One region of the Streptomyces kanasensis genome, then DNA from elsewhere that is predicted to be linked to it. Evidence: riboswitches for the same ligand, from Rfam matches in the RefSeq annotation. Region 1 holds a riboswitch; the other holds the start of a gene.
What was found. A riboswitch is a leader RNA that binds a small molecule or an ion and turns the genes downstream of it on or off. The one in region 1 is predicted to bind glycine.
Positions count from the first base shown of each region.

Region 2: it holds a riboswitch for glycine, as region 1 does, so the genes downstream of both, gcvP (aminomethyl-transferring glycine dehydrogenase) here and gcvT (glycine cleavage system aminomethyltransferase GcvT) in region 1, are expected to answer to the same signal.

Region 1 covers NZ_JBIBSF010000004.1:481,659-489,470, forward strand. Annotated here, with positions in the region: gene glyA (serine hydroxymethyltransferase) at 1-824, opposite strand, end outside; gene gcvH (glycine cleavage system protein GcvH) at 859-1,233, opposite strand; gene gcvT (glycine cleavage system aminomethyltransferase GcvT) at 1,307-2,422, opposite strand; glycine riboswitch at 2,587-2,684, opposite strand; gene ACF053_RS13760 (AAA family ATPase) at 2,834-3,487, shown strand; gene ACF053_RS13765 (enhanced serine sensitivity protein SseB) at 3,983-4,762, shown strand; gene ACF053_RS13770 (enhanced serine sensitivity protein SseB C-terminal domain-containing protein) at 4,818-5,636, shown strand; gene ACF053_RS13775 (ABC transporter substrate-binding protein) at 5,842-7,512, shown strand; gene ACF053_RS13780 (ABC transporter permease) at 7,602-7,812, shown strand, end outside.
Region 2 covers NZ_JBIBSF010000012.1:182,531-190,342, reverse strand. Annotated here, with positions in the region: gene ACF053_RS27050 (bifunctional nuclease family protein) at 1-439, shown strand, start outside; gene ACF053_RS27045 (MerR family transcriptional regulator) at 710-1,303, shown strand; gene ACF053_RS27040 (DNA polymerase IV) at 1,366-3,039, shown strand; gene ACF053_RS27035 (PRC-barrel domain-containing protein) at 2,943-3,332, opposite strand; glycine riboswitch at 3,446-3,544, shown strand; gene gcvP (aminomethyl-transferring glycine dehydrogenase) at 3,731-6,616, shown strand; gene ACF053_RS27025 (DUF5999 family protein) at 6,775-6,981, opposite strand; gene ACF053_RS27020 (hypothetical protein) at 7,304-7,812, opposite strand, start outside.

The sequences.
Region 1 (7,812 bases):
TTGAAGGAGACCGCCTTCGCCGCGATCACGTGCTCCAGCGGGCCGCCCTGCTGACCGGGGAAGACCGCGGAGTTGATCTTCTTGGCGAGCTCGGCGGTCGACAGGATGACGCCGCCGCGCGGGCCGCCCAGCGTCTTGTGGGTCGTGGTGGTGACCACGTGGGCGTGCGGCACCGGGTTGGGGTGCAGCCCGGCCGCGACCAGGCCCGCGAAGTGGGCCATGTCGACCATGAGGTACGCGCCGACCTCGTCCGCGATCCGGCGGAAGGCGGCGAAGTCCAGCTGGCGCGGGTAGGCGGACCAGCCGGCGACGATCAGCTTCGGCTTGGACTCCTTGGCGAGGCGCTCGACCTCGGCCATGTCGACCTGACCGGTGGCGTCGTCCACGTGGTAGGCGACCACGTTGTAGAGCTTGCCGGAGAAGTTGATCTTCATGCCGTGGGTCAGGTGCCCGCCGTGGGCGAGGTTCAGACCCATGATCGTGTCGCCCGGCTTGAGCAGGGCGAACATCGCGGCGGCGTTGGCCTGCGCGCCGGAGTGCGGCTGCACGTTGGCGTGCTCCGCGCCGAAGAGCTCCTTGATGCGGTCGATCGCGATCTGCTCGACCACGTCGACGTGCTCGCAGCCGCCGTAGTAGCGGCGGCCCGGGTAGCCCTCGGCGTACTTGTTGGTGAGGACGGAGCCCTGGGCCTCCATGACGGCCACCGGAGCGAAGTTCTCCGAGGCGATCATCTCCAGGGTGTCCTGCTGGCGGCGGAGCTCGGCGTCGACGGCGGCGGCGACGTCCGGGTCCAGCTCGTGGAGAGGGGTGTTCAGAAGCGACATCACGCGGTCCCTAAGGGTGTGGGTGTCGGGCTGGTCAGCCGGCGAACTCGGTGTACTCGTCGGCGGAGAGCAGGTCCTGCGGCTCGTCCGTGACGCGCACCTTGAACAGCCAGCCGCCCTCGAACGGAGCGGTGTTCACCAGCGACGGGTCGTCCACGACCGCCTGGTTCGCCTCGACGACCTCACCGGTCACGGGCGAGTACAGGTCGCTGACGGACTTGGTCGACTCCAGCTCACCGCAGGTCTCGCCCGCGGTGATCGTGGCGCCGACCTCGGGGAGCTGGACGTACACGACGTCGCCCAGGGCGTTCGCCGCGTGCTCCGTGATGCCGACCGTCGCGACGCCGTCCTCGGCGGGCGACAGCCACTCGTGCTCCTTGCTGTAGCGCAGCTGCTGGGGGTTGCTCATGAGCTGAATTCTCCTGTACGCGCGGGAGTGGTGGTGAACGGGGGAGTCGTGCGGGTGGCGGGTGTGCCGGGCGTCACTTCTGGCGCTTGTAGAACGGCAGCGCCACCACGTCGTACGGCTCATGGGTACCGCGGATGTCGACGCCGACCCCGCTCGTACCCGCCTCGGCGTACGCGGCGTCCACGTACGCCATGGCGATCGGCTTGCCGAGGGTGGGGGAGGGGGCGCCCGAGGTGACCTCGCCGACCACGGTGCCGCCGGCGACCACGGACATCCCGGCGCGCGGCACCCGGCGGCCCTGGGCGACCAGGCCGACGAGCCGGCGCGGCGGGGCGGTCGCGGCGCGCTCGGCGGCGGCCTGGAGCGCCTCGCGGCCGACGAAGTCGCCCTCCTTCTCGAACTTCACGACCCGGCCCAGGCCCGCGTCGAACGGTGTCAGCGCGGTCGTCAGCTCGTGCCCGTACAGCGGCATGCCCGCCTCCAGGCGCAGCGTGTCGCGGCAGGACAGCCCGCAGGGGATCAGGCCGACGGGGGCGCCGGCCTCCGTCAGCGCCCGCCACAGCCGCTCCGCGTGCTCCGGCGCGGTGAACAGCTCGAAGCCGTCCTCACCGGTGTAGCCCGTACGGGCGATCAGCGCGGGGACGCCCGCGACGGTGCCGGGCAGACCCGCGTAGTACTTCAGCCCGTCGAGGTCGGCGTCGGTGAGGGACTTCAGGATGCCGGGGGACTCGGGGCCCTGCACGGCGATCAGCGCGTACGCGTCGCGGTCGTCGCGCACCTCGGCGTCGAAGCCGGCCGCGCGCTCCGTCAGGGCGTCCAGCACCACCTGGGCGTTGGAGGCGTTGGCGACGACCATGTACTCCTGCTCGCCGAGCCGGTACACGATCAGGTCGTCGAGGATGCCGCCGTCCTCGCGGCAGATCATGGTGTAGCGGGCGCGGCCCACGCCGACGCCGCCGATGTTGCCGACCAGCGCGTGGTCCAGCAGGGCGGCCGCCTGGGCGCCGGTCACGGTGATCTCGCCCATGTGGGAGAGGTCGAACAGGCCCGCGCGGGTGCGTACGGCGGTGTGCTCGTCGCGCTCGCTGGCGTACCGCAGCGGCATGTCCCAGCCGGCGAAGTCGGTCATGGTCGCGCCCAGCGAACGATGCAGCGCATCGAGGGCCGTGCGGCGGGGGGAAGTGCTCATGGAAAGGGCTCCCAGGTCCGGGGCATGGGTGGCGAGGACACGTCCTCCCCATCTGTCATCGGAACCTGAGAGGTTCGCCGTGACCCCGTGCGGGGCGCGGCTTGCACCTTGGGTGGAGCCGCGCGGCCCCGGCGTGCGGGGGACGGCTCGCTTTTCAGATCTGCCTCATCCGTGCGGTGCGGGGCCTGAGAGATTCAAGGGAGGAACTTGCTCCTTCGGCGCCCGGGCCACGGGGGGCCCGGAACTCTCCCGCGCGGATTCGATCGGCCGGTATGCGGTTGTCGGCGCGCACATCATCGCACGAGGGTCCGGATCGGCAAACCCTCGACCGGCGGCAAATCACTTGTGTCCCATTGCCGTTTCTTTACACTTCTTGGGCAGGCTGTGGGGGAGCCGAGCCCAGGAGGGGCCATGACGTTGCAGCGGTCCGGCGCCTACGCCACGACCGCGGGGGTACCGGCGCCGCCGGCGCTTCCCGCCCGTACGACCGCCGCCCCGGTCCTGCGCGACCTGCGCGAGCGCGGCGGGCGGGTCCCGCGCGAGCTGCTCTTCGGTGAGGGGGACGTGGTCGTAGTCTCCGGTCTTCCCGGCAGCGGCAAGTCCACACTCATCCGTTTCGCCGCCGCCGACCGCGCCGTCGACTCGCAGGACGTCCGCGAGCGGTGGGAGCGGCGCATGCCGCGCCTCCTCCCGTACGCCCTGTACCGGCCGCTCGTCCGCGTCGCCCACTACGCCGGGCTGCGGCGGCGGCTGCGCGCGGGCGGGGGCGTCGTCGTCCACGACTGCGGCACCCAGTCCTGGGTGCGCCGCTGGCTCGCCCGCGACGCCCGCCGCCGGGGCCGGTCCCTGCACCTGCTGCTCCTCGACGTCGACGCCGCCACCGCCCGCGCCGGCCAGCGCGAGCGGGGCAGGGGCGTGTCCTCGTACGCCTTCGCCCGGCACCGCAGGGCCGTCGGGCGCCTGGTGCGCGACGCCGAGCGGGGGCACCTGCCAGCCGGGTGCGCCTCCGCCGTCCTCCTCGACCGCGACGCCGCCTCGGCCCTCACCCGCATCCACTTCCGCTGACCCGCACGGGCCGGCGCGGCCCGCGCCCCCCACCCCGCCTCCTGCCGGCCCACGCCCCGTCGACCGCCTGCCCCCGGCCCGCGCCCCGCCGACGCGGCTCCTGCCGGCTCCCGCCGGCTCGCTCCTGTCGTCCGGCCGGCTCGCCGCCTCGCCGGGCCGCTCCCGCCGTGTCGCGCCCCGGTCGGCCCGTCCCGGGGAGCCCCGCAGCCTTCCGGCCCGTCCCGTCGACCCGGCTCCCGCCGCCTCGCCTCCCACTGGCCCGGCTCACGCCGCCCGGCTTCCGTTCCCGTCGCCTCGCCTCCCGGCGAAACGTCCGCGTCCCGGTCGGCCCCCGGGGACGCCCCGGCCGCCCCGCCGCCCGCGCCCGGCCGCCCCGTCGCCCGCGCCCGGCCGCCCCGCCGCCCGCCCCGGGACCGGGGCGCCGGTGGCGCGTACGTCCCGCGCTAGGGTGCTGCGGCACGCACCCGGACGGACCGGAAGGACGCACGAACGCCCGTGGACACGACAGCCGCAGCCGTCGACACCGCATGGCCCGCCAACGAGCTGGAGGAGGTCCTCTCGGCCTCCCTCGGCCGGAGCACGGCCGGCGCCCGCATCGTCGAGGTCCTCGGCCGCAGCCCCGTCTGGGTGCCGCTGCCCCGCGGCGGCGCCCCCGACTCCGCGGGCCCCGGCGCCCCCGGCCTGGACCTGCCCACCCTGGAGCTCGACGGCCTCCCGTACGTCCCCGTGTTCAGCTCCGAGACGCAGCTGCGGGCCTGCGCCGGTGCCCACATGGCGTACGCGGTGGCCCCCGCCGTCGAGTTCGCCCGGGGCCTGCCCCCACAGCTCGGCATCGCCCTGAACCCCGGCGGCACCATAGGCGTACCGCTCCCGCCGCCCGCCGTCGCCGAACTGTGCCGCGCGGGCCGCACCCCGCTCGACGGGCCCGCCGGCGGCGGCCGCGTGCGGCTCTTCGAACCGGACTGGCAGGACGACCCCGTCGACTTCCTCGGCGCCGCCGGCGCGGAGTTCGAGGCGACCGGCCTCGTCCGCACCGCCCGCCGCGCCCTGGCCAGCGTCGAGGGGGAGCCGCCCGCCCTCTTCGTCGGCGTCGAGCTCACCGCCCCCGAGACCGCCGACCGCACCGCCCCGCTGGACGCCCTCGGGCGGGCCCTCGGCCGCGTCCCCGTGCCCTGGCCGGTCAACCTCGTCCTCCTCGACGTCGCCGAGGACCCGGTCGGCGACTGGATGCGGGAAAAGGTCGCCCCCTTCTACCGCCGCGCGCACGGTTCCTGACCCGGGGCCCCCGTAAGCTGGACCGGAAGGCTTGCGGACGAGGGGCGGGATCCAGGTGAGCACGTCAGGCACGGCGGCGGCCGGTGGGGGCTCCCCCGGTCGGGCGGAGTCGGCTGCGGGGGGACAGGTCGAGCACCTGCTGGGGCAGGTCGCGCCCGGCCGCTACGACGCGTACGAGGCGCTGCTCCACGCCCTCGCCGACGCCGCCGTGTGGATGCTGCTGTGGCACGGCGAGGCCGGCGGCCCCGACGCCCAGTACGGGAACATGGAGGTCGACGGCCTCGGCTACGCCCCCTGCGTCACCTCCGCCCAGGAGCTCTCCGCCTCCGGCTGGAACCGCGCCCACGAGGTCGTCGCCGTCCGCGACGTCGCCCGCGCCCTCTACCCCGACCGCTGGGGGATCTGGCTCAACCCGCACACCCCGGGCGGCGGCGTCGGCATCCCCTGGGCCGACCTGCGCCGCATCGCCACCGGCCTGGACCGGATGCCCGCCGGGCCCCTCCGGCTCAGCGAGCCCGCCATCGAGCTGCCGCAGTTCTACGCCCTGCTCACGCAGAACGCCCACCGCACCCCGGCCGTCCGCTCCCTGCGCCGTGCCTGGGTCCAGCCGTCGCTCGGCACGCCCTACCTCGCGATCGGCCTCGACCTGTACGACACGGGCCGGGCCTCGGTCGACGCGGTGCGCGAGATGATGCGCCAGTCCGTCGCCGCCGTCCCGGACGGGCTGCCGGTGTCGACGGTCGCGATGTCGGACGCGTACGACCCGGTCGCCATGTGGCTGCGCGCCCACACCCGCCCCTTCTACGACCGCGAGGCGCACCTCGCCCCACCCGTCCCCGGGGCGGCCGGATACGGCTACCCGCAGCAGCGCTGAGGCGCCGCCCGGCGGCCGCCCCGAACTCCCCCGTGTGTCGCCGGTGTTAACTCCACCAGGGGTCTTGTCCGGGAACTGCCCGGTTTGGCGAGTGTCCGGGTCTCGACTAGGTATCACCGCTATCCGGACTGTTCTCCGCCGTGCCACCCGTCGGTAGTGTTCGGCCGTCAAGACCTCATTCACTAGGCCAAACCAGGGGTGGCCCATGCGAATATCCAAGTCCCGTACGGTCCGGGCGGTCACCGCGGCGCTCGCCGTCGGAATGATCGCTACGGGCTGTGCCAGCGAGCGCGGCAAGGACGGCGACAAGGGCGGCGACAAGGACACGTTCGTGTTCGCCGGTGCCGGTGACCCGAGCTCACTGGACCCCGCCCTCGCCAGCGACGGCGAGACCTTCCGGGTCACCCGCCAGGCCTTCGAGGCGCTGCTGGAGCACGAGCCCGGAGGCAGCAAGCTCGTCGGCGGCCTCGCCGAGTCGTGGTCCAGCAACGACGCCGGCACGGTGTGGACCTTCAACCTCCGCGAGAACGTGAAGTTCCACGACGGCGAGGCGTTCAACGCCGCCGCCGTCTGCGCCAACTACGACCACTGGTTCAACTGGAAGGGCACCTACCAGTCCAGCGCGGTCTCGTACTACTGGCAGTCCATCATGGGTGGCTTCGCGAAGAACGAGGACAAGGACGCCCCCAAGGCGAACTACAAGTCCTGCACCGCGAAGGACCCCAACACCGCGGTCATCGAGGTCCACGCGCCCTCCGCCAACCTGCCGGGCGGCTTCTCCCTCCAGGCGCTGGCGATCCACTCGCCGAAGGCCCTGAAGGCGTACGCCACGCAGGCGGCGACCGGCAAGGACGACGCCATCTCGTACCCGAAGTACAGCCAGGAGGCCGGCACGGTCGCCGGCACCGGCCCGTACCGGATCACGAAGTGGAACAAGGGCAACAAGGAGGTCACCCTCCAGCGCTTCGACGAGTACTGGGGCGACAAGGCGAAGGTGAAGAACCTCGTCTTCCGCACCATCTCCACCGAGGAGGGCCGCCGCCAGGCGCTCCAGGCGGGTGACATCCAGGGCTACGACCTGGTCTCCCCGGCCGACGTGAAGACGCTGGAGAAGGGCGGCTTCCAGGTCCCCACGCGTGACGTCTTCAACATCTTCTACGTCGGCATGTCGCAGGAGAAGCACCCGGCGCTGAAGAAGCCGCAGGTCCGGCAGGCGCTCGCGCACGCCATCGACCGCGACAACATCGTGAAGACGCAGCTGCCCGAGGGCGGCAAGACCGCGACGCAGTTCATGCCCGACACGGTCGCCGGCTTCTCGGACAAGGTGAAGACGTACCCGTTCGACACCGCCAAGGCCAAGCAGCTGCTGGCCGCCGCCGGCGAGTCGAAGCTGAAGATCGAGTTCTGCTACCCGACCGAGGTCACCCGGCCCTACATGCCGGCCCCGCAGGACATCTTCGAGCTGATGAAGGCCGACCTGGAGAAGGCGGGCGTCACCGTCACCCCGAAGCCGCTGAAGTGGGCGCCGGACTACCTGGACGCCACCGAGGCCGGAGCCTGCGCCCTGCACATGCTCGGCTGGACCGGTGACTTCAACGACGGCTACAACTTCATCGGCACCTGGTTCGCCGAGTACGACAAGCAGTGGGGCTTCAAGGACCAGAAGGTCTTCGACGCGGTCACCGCGGCCTCCAAGGAGACCGACCCGGCCAAGCGCGTCGAGGCGTACAAGAAGGCCAACGACATCATCATGGAGTACCTGCCGGGCCTCCCGGTCTCGTCCTCCCCGCCGGCCATCGCGTTCGCCAAGGACGTCAACCCGCCGAAGGTCTCCCCGCTGACGCAGGAGAACTTCGCCGAGGTCTCCTTCAAGTAACCCCATCCACCCGCGGGTCCGCCCGGCCACAGCACTGCGTGGCCGGGCGGACCCGCATCTGACGCACACGCAAGAAAGGGGCACGCGGGGTGCTGCGACTCGTCGTACGAAGACTGCTACAGCTGATACCCACCCTGCTCGGCCTGTCGGTTCTCCTCTTCCTCTGGCTGAACCGGCTGCCCGGCGGACCCGCCTCGGCGATCCTGGGCGAACGGGCGACACCCACCGAAGTGGCGCGCATCAACCGTGCGCTCGGCCTCGACCAGCCGGTCTGGGTGCAGTACGGCCGCTTCCTCAAGC
Region 2 (7,812 bases), on a different contig from region 1:
AATGCCCTCCAACCAGCCGATCGTGCTCCTGCGGGAAGTGGGAGGCGACCGCTACCTCCCGATCTGGATCGGCCCGGGGGAAGCGACCGCGATCGCCTTCGCCCAGCAGGGGATGACCCCCGCCAGGCCGCTCACCCACGACCTCTTCAAGGACGTGCTCGAGGCCGTGGGCCAGGAGCTCACGGAGGTCCGGATCACGGACCTGCGGGAAGGCGTCTTCTACGCGGAGCTGGTCTTCGCCAGCGGTGTGGAGGTGAGCGCGCGGCCCTCCGACGCCATAGCGCTGGCCCTGCGCACGGGTACGCCGATCTTCGGCAGTGACGGGGTCCTCGACGACGCCGGCATCGCGATCCCGGACGAGCAGGAGGACGAGGTGGAGAAGTTCCGCGAGTTCCTCGACCAGATCTCTCCGGAGGACTTCGGCACCAGCAACCAGTGACCCGCCCGGTGCCCGTCCGTAGCGGTCGTCCGCCCGTCCGGGCGGATGCCGCCCTCGGCGGCGGAGGGGGCGCGCGGGGGTCGCTCGCGACGGCTCACGGGGGCGCAGTCAGCGCTTCCGGCGCATTCGAGTAGCGTTTCCCGGAAATCGGTCACGCCAAACCACTCTCAGGGTGATTATCACTCGGCGTGGCGAGTGTGGCGATCGTTGACGCACCCCTGGGGACTGCCTACCGTCGATGTGGCAGGTCAAGGACGGAGGGTCGGCGTGATGAGCAGCGGCGACGGTGCGGCAGGGGGTCTCCCCGGGCGGAGTCCGGGCGGGAGCGGGCCGCATCCGCTTCACGGCAGTGCGACCGACGCGACGACCGACGTCATCGGTTACCGGGGGCCCACCGCCTGTGCGGCGGCGGGCATCACCTACCGGCAGCTCGACTACTGGGCCCGTACGGGACTGGTCGAGCCGAGCGTGCGGCCGGCGTACGGATCGGGCACGCAGCGCCTCTACAGCTTCCGGGACGTCGTCGTCCTGAAGATCGTCAAGAGGTTCCTGGACACCGGTGTCGCCCTGCAGAACATCAGGGCGGCGGTCCAGCACCTGCAGGACCGCGGGCTGGACGACCTGGAGCGGATGACGCTCATGAGCGACGGCGCGACGGTCTACGAGTGCTCGTCGCCGGACGAGGTCGTCGACCTCCTCCAGGGGGGCCAGGGCATCTTCGGGATCGCGGTCGGCGTGGTCTGGCGGGACGTGGAGGCTGCGCTGTCGCAGCTGCACGGCGAGCGCGTCGACACGGGGGAGACCCTCGTGCGGCACAACCCCGCCGACGAGCTGGCCCGGCGCAGGCGCGACAAGGCGGTATGACCCCGCGTGCGGTCGTACGTGTGTGCGGGCGATTGTCAGTGGTGTAGGGCAGCATCGGTGGTGTGAGAGCCGCGCCGACCATCCTGCACCTGGACATGGACGCGTTCTTCGCCGCCGTCGAACAGGCGGCGAAGCCGAGCCTGCGCGGCAAGCCCGTCATCGTGGGCGGTCTCGGTCCCCGCGGCGTCGTCGCCACCGCGTCCTACGAGGCGCGGCCGTTCGGAGTGCGGTCGGCCATGCCGATGGCGCAGGCCCGGCGGCTCGCGCCCAACGCCGCGTACCTCGTACCGCGCTTCGCCGTCTACCGGACGGTGAGCGGGCAGGTCATGGAGCTGCTCGGCAGGCTCTCGCCGCTCGTCGAGCCGCTGAGCCTCGACGAGGCGTTCGTGGATTTGGAGGCCGGGGGAGCGGCGTACGACGCCGCCACGGCGCGCGCGGTCGGGGAGCGGTTGCGCGCCGACATCCACGCCGTGACGGGCGTGACGGGTTCCGTGGGGCTCGCGGGCTCCAAGATGCTCGCGAAGATCGCCTCGGAGGAGGCCAAGCCGGACGGCCTGGTGCTCATCGAGCCCGGCACGGAGCGCGAGCTGCTGGCGCCGATGGGCGTGCGCACGCTGCCCGGTGTCGGCCCGGCCACCGGAGAGCACCTGCGGCGGGCCGGCATGACGACGGTGGCCGACCTGGCCGAGGCCGGTGAGGACGAGCTCGTCCGGCTCCTCGGCCGGGCGCACGGAGCGTCCCTGTACGCCATGGCCCTGGGGCACGACGACCGGCCGGTGGTGGCGGAGCGCGACGCCAAGTCCGTCTCCGTGGAGGACACCTTCGACGTCGACCTCCACGACCGGGTGCGCGTGCGCTGGGAGGTCGAGCGGCTCGCCGAGCGGTGCGTGCGCCGGCTGCGGGACGCGGGGCGCTCGGGCCGGACGGTGGTGTTGAAGGTGCGGCGGTACGACTTCTCGACGCTGACCCGCTCCGAGACGCTGCGCGGGCCGACCGACGACCCGGTCGTGGTCCGCGAGGCCGCCGCCCGGCTGCTCGACGCCGTGGACACCACCGGCGGCGTCCGGTTGCTCGGGGTCGGCGTGACCGGTCTGGCCGACTACACGCAGGAGGACCTGTTCGCCCAGGCGGCCGTCGGGGAGGCCCCGGCCGTCGGCCGGGCCGCCGCCGGTAAGGAGAGCGCCACGGGCGCGGGCCGTGCGGCAGCCGACGCCCCGCGGCCGCCCGCGGGCGGCCCCGGGACGGCGCCCGGAGGCGCGGTGGCACCCGGCGGTACGACGCCGCCCGACGGTCGGGGGCCGGCCGGAGGCGCGGACGCGGGCGGCGGGGCGTCGCATCCGGGCGGTGGGCTCCCGGAGGAGGGAGGCGGACCGACGCCCGCGCCCGGGGCGTCCGGCACGGGAGCCGGGAGCTCGGGGCCCGGCGAGGAGGGTCCGGCGCCGACCGCCGAGCGGCGGTGGGCCGCCGGCGCCGACGTCCGGCACGCCGTCCACGGACCCGGCTGGGTGCAGGGAAGCGGGCTCGGGCGGGTCACCGTGCGGTTCGAGCACCCCGGATCGGCTCCGGGCCGGGTGCGCACCTTCCGCACGGACGACCCCGAGCTCGAGCCCTCCGACCCGCTGCCGCTGGTACCGGGCGGTCAGCCCCCGCCCGCGGGGCCGCCCACCTCCCGCTCCGGCGGCGGGGCGGCGGGCGGCGGCCCGGGGGAGGGCGCGGGCGGCAGGGCGATGCCGTAGTGGCGGTACAGCTGCACCTCCTGCTCCGGGGAGAGGTGCCGCCCCACGCCGAAGTCCGGCGCGTCCTTGACGAGGGCCCGTTCGTAGGGGACGCGCAGGCCGTCGCCGACGAGGTCGCTGGGTTCCAGGGGGACGAAGGCGTCGCGACCGAAGAGGCCGGTGCGCACGGCGGCCCACTCCGGCACGCCCGTCGCGTCGTCGAGGTACACCTCGTCCACCGTTCCGATCTTGCGGCCGTCGCGGTCGAACGCCTTGCGCCCGATCAGGCTGCGCGGGTCGATGTCGCTCTGCACGGTTCCTCCAGCCGGTCACAACGGTGCCGTGAACACTACGAAAGGGCACAACCGTGACCTCGGCCACTCGAGGGATCGCCCCGGAACGTCGCTGGTAGGCTGGCATCGGCCGCTGACCCCGCGCGGGAGAGTCCTCCGGAGAAGACTTCCGGAGGCGCCGAAGGAGCAAATCCTCCCCGGAATCTCTCAGGCCCCTGTACCGCGCGGACGAGGTCACTCTGGAAAGCAGGGCGGGCGTCGGACGGCACCCGCTCTCACCGACGGTGAAAGCCGTGCCGCCTCCCGTCGGGGTGCGCGCACGGCGAAACTCTCAGGTTGAGATGACAGAGGGGGAGGCCGTCCGGGCACCCGCGCCGAGGTGCCCCTCGCAGGTCGCTACGACCAGGAGGCCCCCGTACATGACCGCCAACCGCACCCCGCTCTCCCAGCTCGAGCGAGGCATCCCCTTCGAGCAGCGCCACATCGGCCCTGACGACGAGGCCCGCGCCAAGATGCTCGCCCAGGTCGGCTACGGCTCGCTCGACGAGCTCACGGCGGCCGCGGTGCCGGACGTGATCAAGAGCGCCGAGGCCCTGGGCCTGCCCGAGGCCCGCACCGAGGCGGAGGTCCTCGCCGAACTGCGCTCCCTCGCGGACCGCAACCAGGTGCTGGCCCCGATGATCGGCCTCGGGTACTACGGCACCTTCACCCCGCCGGTCATCCTCCGCAACGTCATGGAGAACCCCGCCTGGTACACGGCGTACACCCCGTACCAGCCGGAGATCTCGCAGGGCCGTCTCGAGGCGCTGCTGAACTTCCAGACCGTGGTCGCCGACCTGACGGGCCTGCCCACCTCCGGCGCGTCCCTCCTCGACGAGGGCACCGCCGCCGCCGAGGCCATGTCCCTGGCCCGGCGCGTCGGCAAGGTCAAGAACGGCGTCTTCCTGGTCGACGCCGACGCCCTGCCGCAGACCATCGCCGTCATCGAGACCCGCGCCGAGCCCACCGGTGTCGAGGTCGTCGTCGCGGACCTGAGCGGGGGCATCCCCGCCGAGGTCGCCGAGCGGGGCGTCTTCGGCGTGCTGCTCCAGTACCCGGGCGCCTCCGGTGCCGTCCGCGACCTCAAGCCGCTCGTCGACGCCGCGCACGAGCTCGGCGCCGTCGTCACCGTCGCCGCCGACCTGCTCGCGCTGACGCTCCTCACCCCGCCCGGGGAGCTGGGCGCCGACATCGCCGTCGGCACGACCCAGCGCTTCGGCGTGCCGATGGGCTTCGGCGGCCCGCACGCCGGCTACATGGCCGTGCGCGACACCTTCGCCCGCAGCCTGCCCGGCCGCCTCGTGGGCGTCTCCGTCGACGTCGACGGCAACCGTGCCTACCGCCTCGCCCTGCAGACCCGCGAGCAGCACATCCGCCGCGAGAAGGCCACGAGCAACATCTGCACCGCGCAGGTGCTCCTCGCCGTCATGGCCGGCATGTACGCCGTCTACCACGGCCCCGACGGGCTGAAGGGCATCGCCCTGCGCACCCACCGGTACGCGGCGATCCTCGCGGCCGGGCTGCGCGCCGGCGGCGTCGAGGTCGTCCACGACACCTTCTTCGACACGGTCACCGCGCGGGTGCCCGGCGCCGCCGCCCAGGTCGTCGCCGCCGCCCGCGAGGGCGGTGTCAACATCCACCAGGTCGACGCCGACCACGTCTCCGTCTCCTGCGACGAGACCACCGGCCGCGCCCAGCTCGCGGCCGTCTGGGACGCCTTCGGCGTGCGCGGCGACATCGAGGCCCTCGACGCCGAGACCGCCGACGCGCTGCCCGCGGCCCTGCTGCGCACCGACGCGTACCTGACGCACCCGGTGTTCCACGCGTACCGCTCCGAGACGTCGATGCTCCGCTACCTGCGCCGGCTCGCCGACCGCGACTACGCGCTGGACCGCGGCATGATCCCGCTCGGCTCCTGCACGATGAAGCTGAACGCCACCACGGAGATGGAGCCGGTCACCTGGCCGGAGTTCGGTCAGCTGCACCCCTTCGCCCCCGCGGAGCAGGCGCAGGGCTACCTCACGCTCATCCGCGAGCTGGAGGAGCGCCTCGCCGAGGTCACCGGCTACGACAAGGTGTCGCTCCAGCCGAACGCCGGTTCGCAGGGCGAGCTGGCCGGTCTCCTCGCCGTGCGCGCCTACCACCGCGCCAACGGCGACACGCAGCGCACGGTCTGCCTCATCCCGTCCTCGGCGCACGGCACCAACGCCGCGTCCGCCGTCATGGCCGGCATGAAGGTCGTCGTCGTGAGGACCGCCGACGACGGCGAGATCGACGTCGAGGACCTGCGGGCCAAGATCGAGCAGTACCGCGACGAGCTGTCCGTCCTGATGATCACCTACCCGTCGACGCACGGCGTGTTCGAGGAGCACGTCGCCGACATCTGCGCCCAGGTCCACGAGGCCGGCGGCCAGGTGTACGTCGACGGCGCCAACCTCAACGCGCTCGTCGGCCTGGCCCGGCCGGGCAAGTTCGGCGGCGACGTGTCGCACCTGAACCTGCACAAGACGTTCTGCATCCCGCACGGCGGCGGCGGCCCGGGCGTCGGACCGGTCGCGGTGCGCTCGCACCTCGCCCCGTACCTGCCGAACCACCCGCTCCAGCCCGCCGCGGGCCCGGAGACCGGGGTCGGCCCCGTCTCGGCGGCCCCGTGGGGCTCGGCCGGCATCCTGCCGATCTCCTGGGCGTACGTACGGCTCATGGGCGGCGAGGGCCTCAAGCGGGCCACGCAGGTCGCCGTCCTCGCGGCGAACTACATCGCCAAGCGCCTGGAGCCGCACTACCCGGTCCTGTACACCGGCCCGGCCGGGCTCGTCGCGCACGAGTGCATCATCGACCTGCGCCCGCTGGCGAAGGCGACCGGGGTGAGCGTCGACGACATCGCGAAGCGGCTGATCGACTACGGCTTCCACGCGCCGACCATGTCCTTCCCGGTCGCCGGGACGCTGATGATCGAGCCGACCGAGAGCGAGGACCTCACCGAGCTCGACCGCTTCTGCGACACGATGATCGCGATCCGCGGCGAGATCGAGAAGGTCGCCTCGGGGACCTGGCCGGCCGACGACAACCCGCTCCGCAACGCCCCGCACACCGCGGCCGCGCTCGGTGGCGACTGGGACCACGCGTACAGCCGCGAGGAGGCCGTCTTCCCGGCCGGCGTCACGGCGGCGGACAAGTACTGGCCGCCGGTGCGCAGGATCGACGGCGCCTTCGGTGACCGCAACCTCGTCTGCTCCTGCCCGCCGCTCGACGAGTACGACGGCTGAGCGGACACACGGCGGCCGCGGGTCGGCGTCGCGGGCGGCGGCTGACCGCGCGCACGCCGGCGGGTGTCGCGGGCGGCGGCTGACCGCGCGCACGCGTCGGGGCCGGTACGGAGGTGAACCACCTCCGTACCGGCCCCTCGTCGTGTCCTCGGCGCCGCCTACGCCGCCGTCGCCACGCGCGCCGCGGTGAGCGGCCGGTGCGGCGCGATGATCTTCCCGTCCGGCAGCAGCTCCCCGGTGTCCTCGAAGAGGAGGACGCCGTTGCACAGCAGGCTCCAGCCCTGCTCCGGGTGGTGCGCCACGACGCGCGCGGCCTCCCGGTCGGCTGAGTCGGCGTTCGGGCAGGATGGCTGGTGCTGGCACATGGCTGGGATCTTTCGCTGCGGTGTGGAGTCTGTCCTGCGGCTCGATGCGGTGCTCATGGCCGCCCCCCGTCTTCCGATCGGTCGGTTCCAGTGTTGCCCCGCGGGGCTGATTCCGCAGGGATTTCGCGGCAGCTCTTCCTACTGGTGAAGGACGTATCACCCGCGCGGATGGTTCAACGTGACCACCCCGTCCGTTCGGGTGGTTCGCACTGGCCGGGGCGGACTAGTCCGTACGGGCCACGGGGCGTACGCGAGTGCCCCACGTCCCGCGGGGGACGTGGGGCACCGGAGGGGCGGGTGGTGCGGGCGCCGGGGTGCCGGGTCAGGCGGTCGAGCCGAGCAGCGGCGGCGGGGCGAGCCGGACGGTCAGCCGGGGCAGCAGGTCCGCCACGCGGTGCGGGCGGTGCGCGGCGATCCCGGGCGGGGCGGGCGCCAGCGGAATGAGCACGTCGGCCGGGTCGGGGGAGCCCTCGGCCGGGTCGGCGGCCGTGTCCCCGTGCAGCCAGAGCGTCAGCATGTACAGCTCGGGCACCGACAGCAGCCGCGGCTGCCAGGGCGAGCCGGAGTCCTCGGCCTGGCGCAGGGCCCGTTCCGTCGAGGCGATGTAGGGGCCCTCGAAGAAGTGCGAGAACGCCCATCCCCCGGTGGTGCACAGGACGTCCGCGGCGGCGAGGGAGAGGTCGCCGCCGCGGATCATGAACCGCCATCCGGCGAGCCGGGTACGGGGCGCCCCCGCGGGACCGACCGTCGGCGCGGCGACGTCCAGCACGTGGACGGGCAGCGGGAGTTCGGCGGCGAGCGGGCCCTGTACGGAGCGCAGGGCGGGGGTGC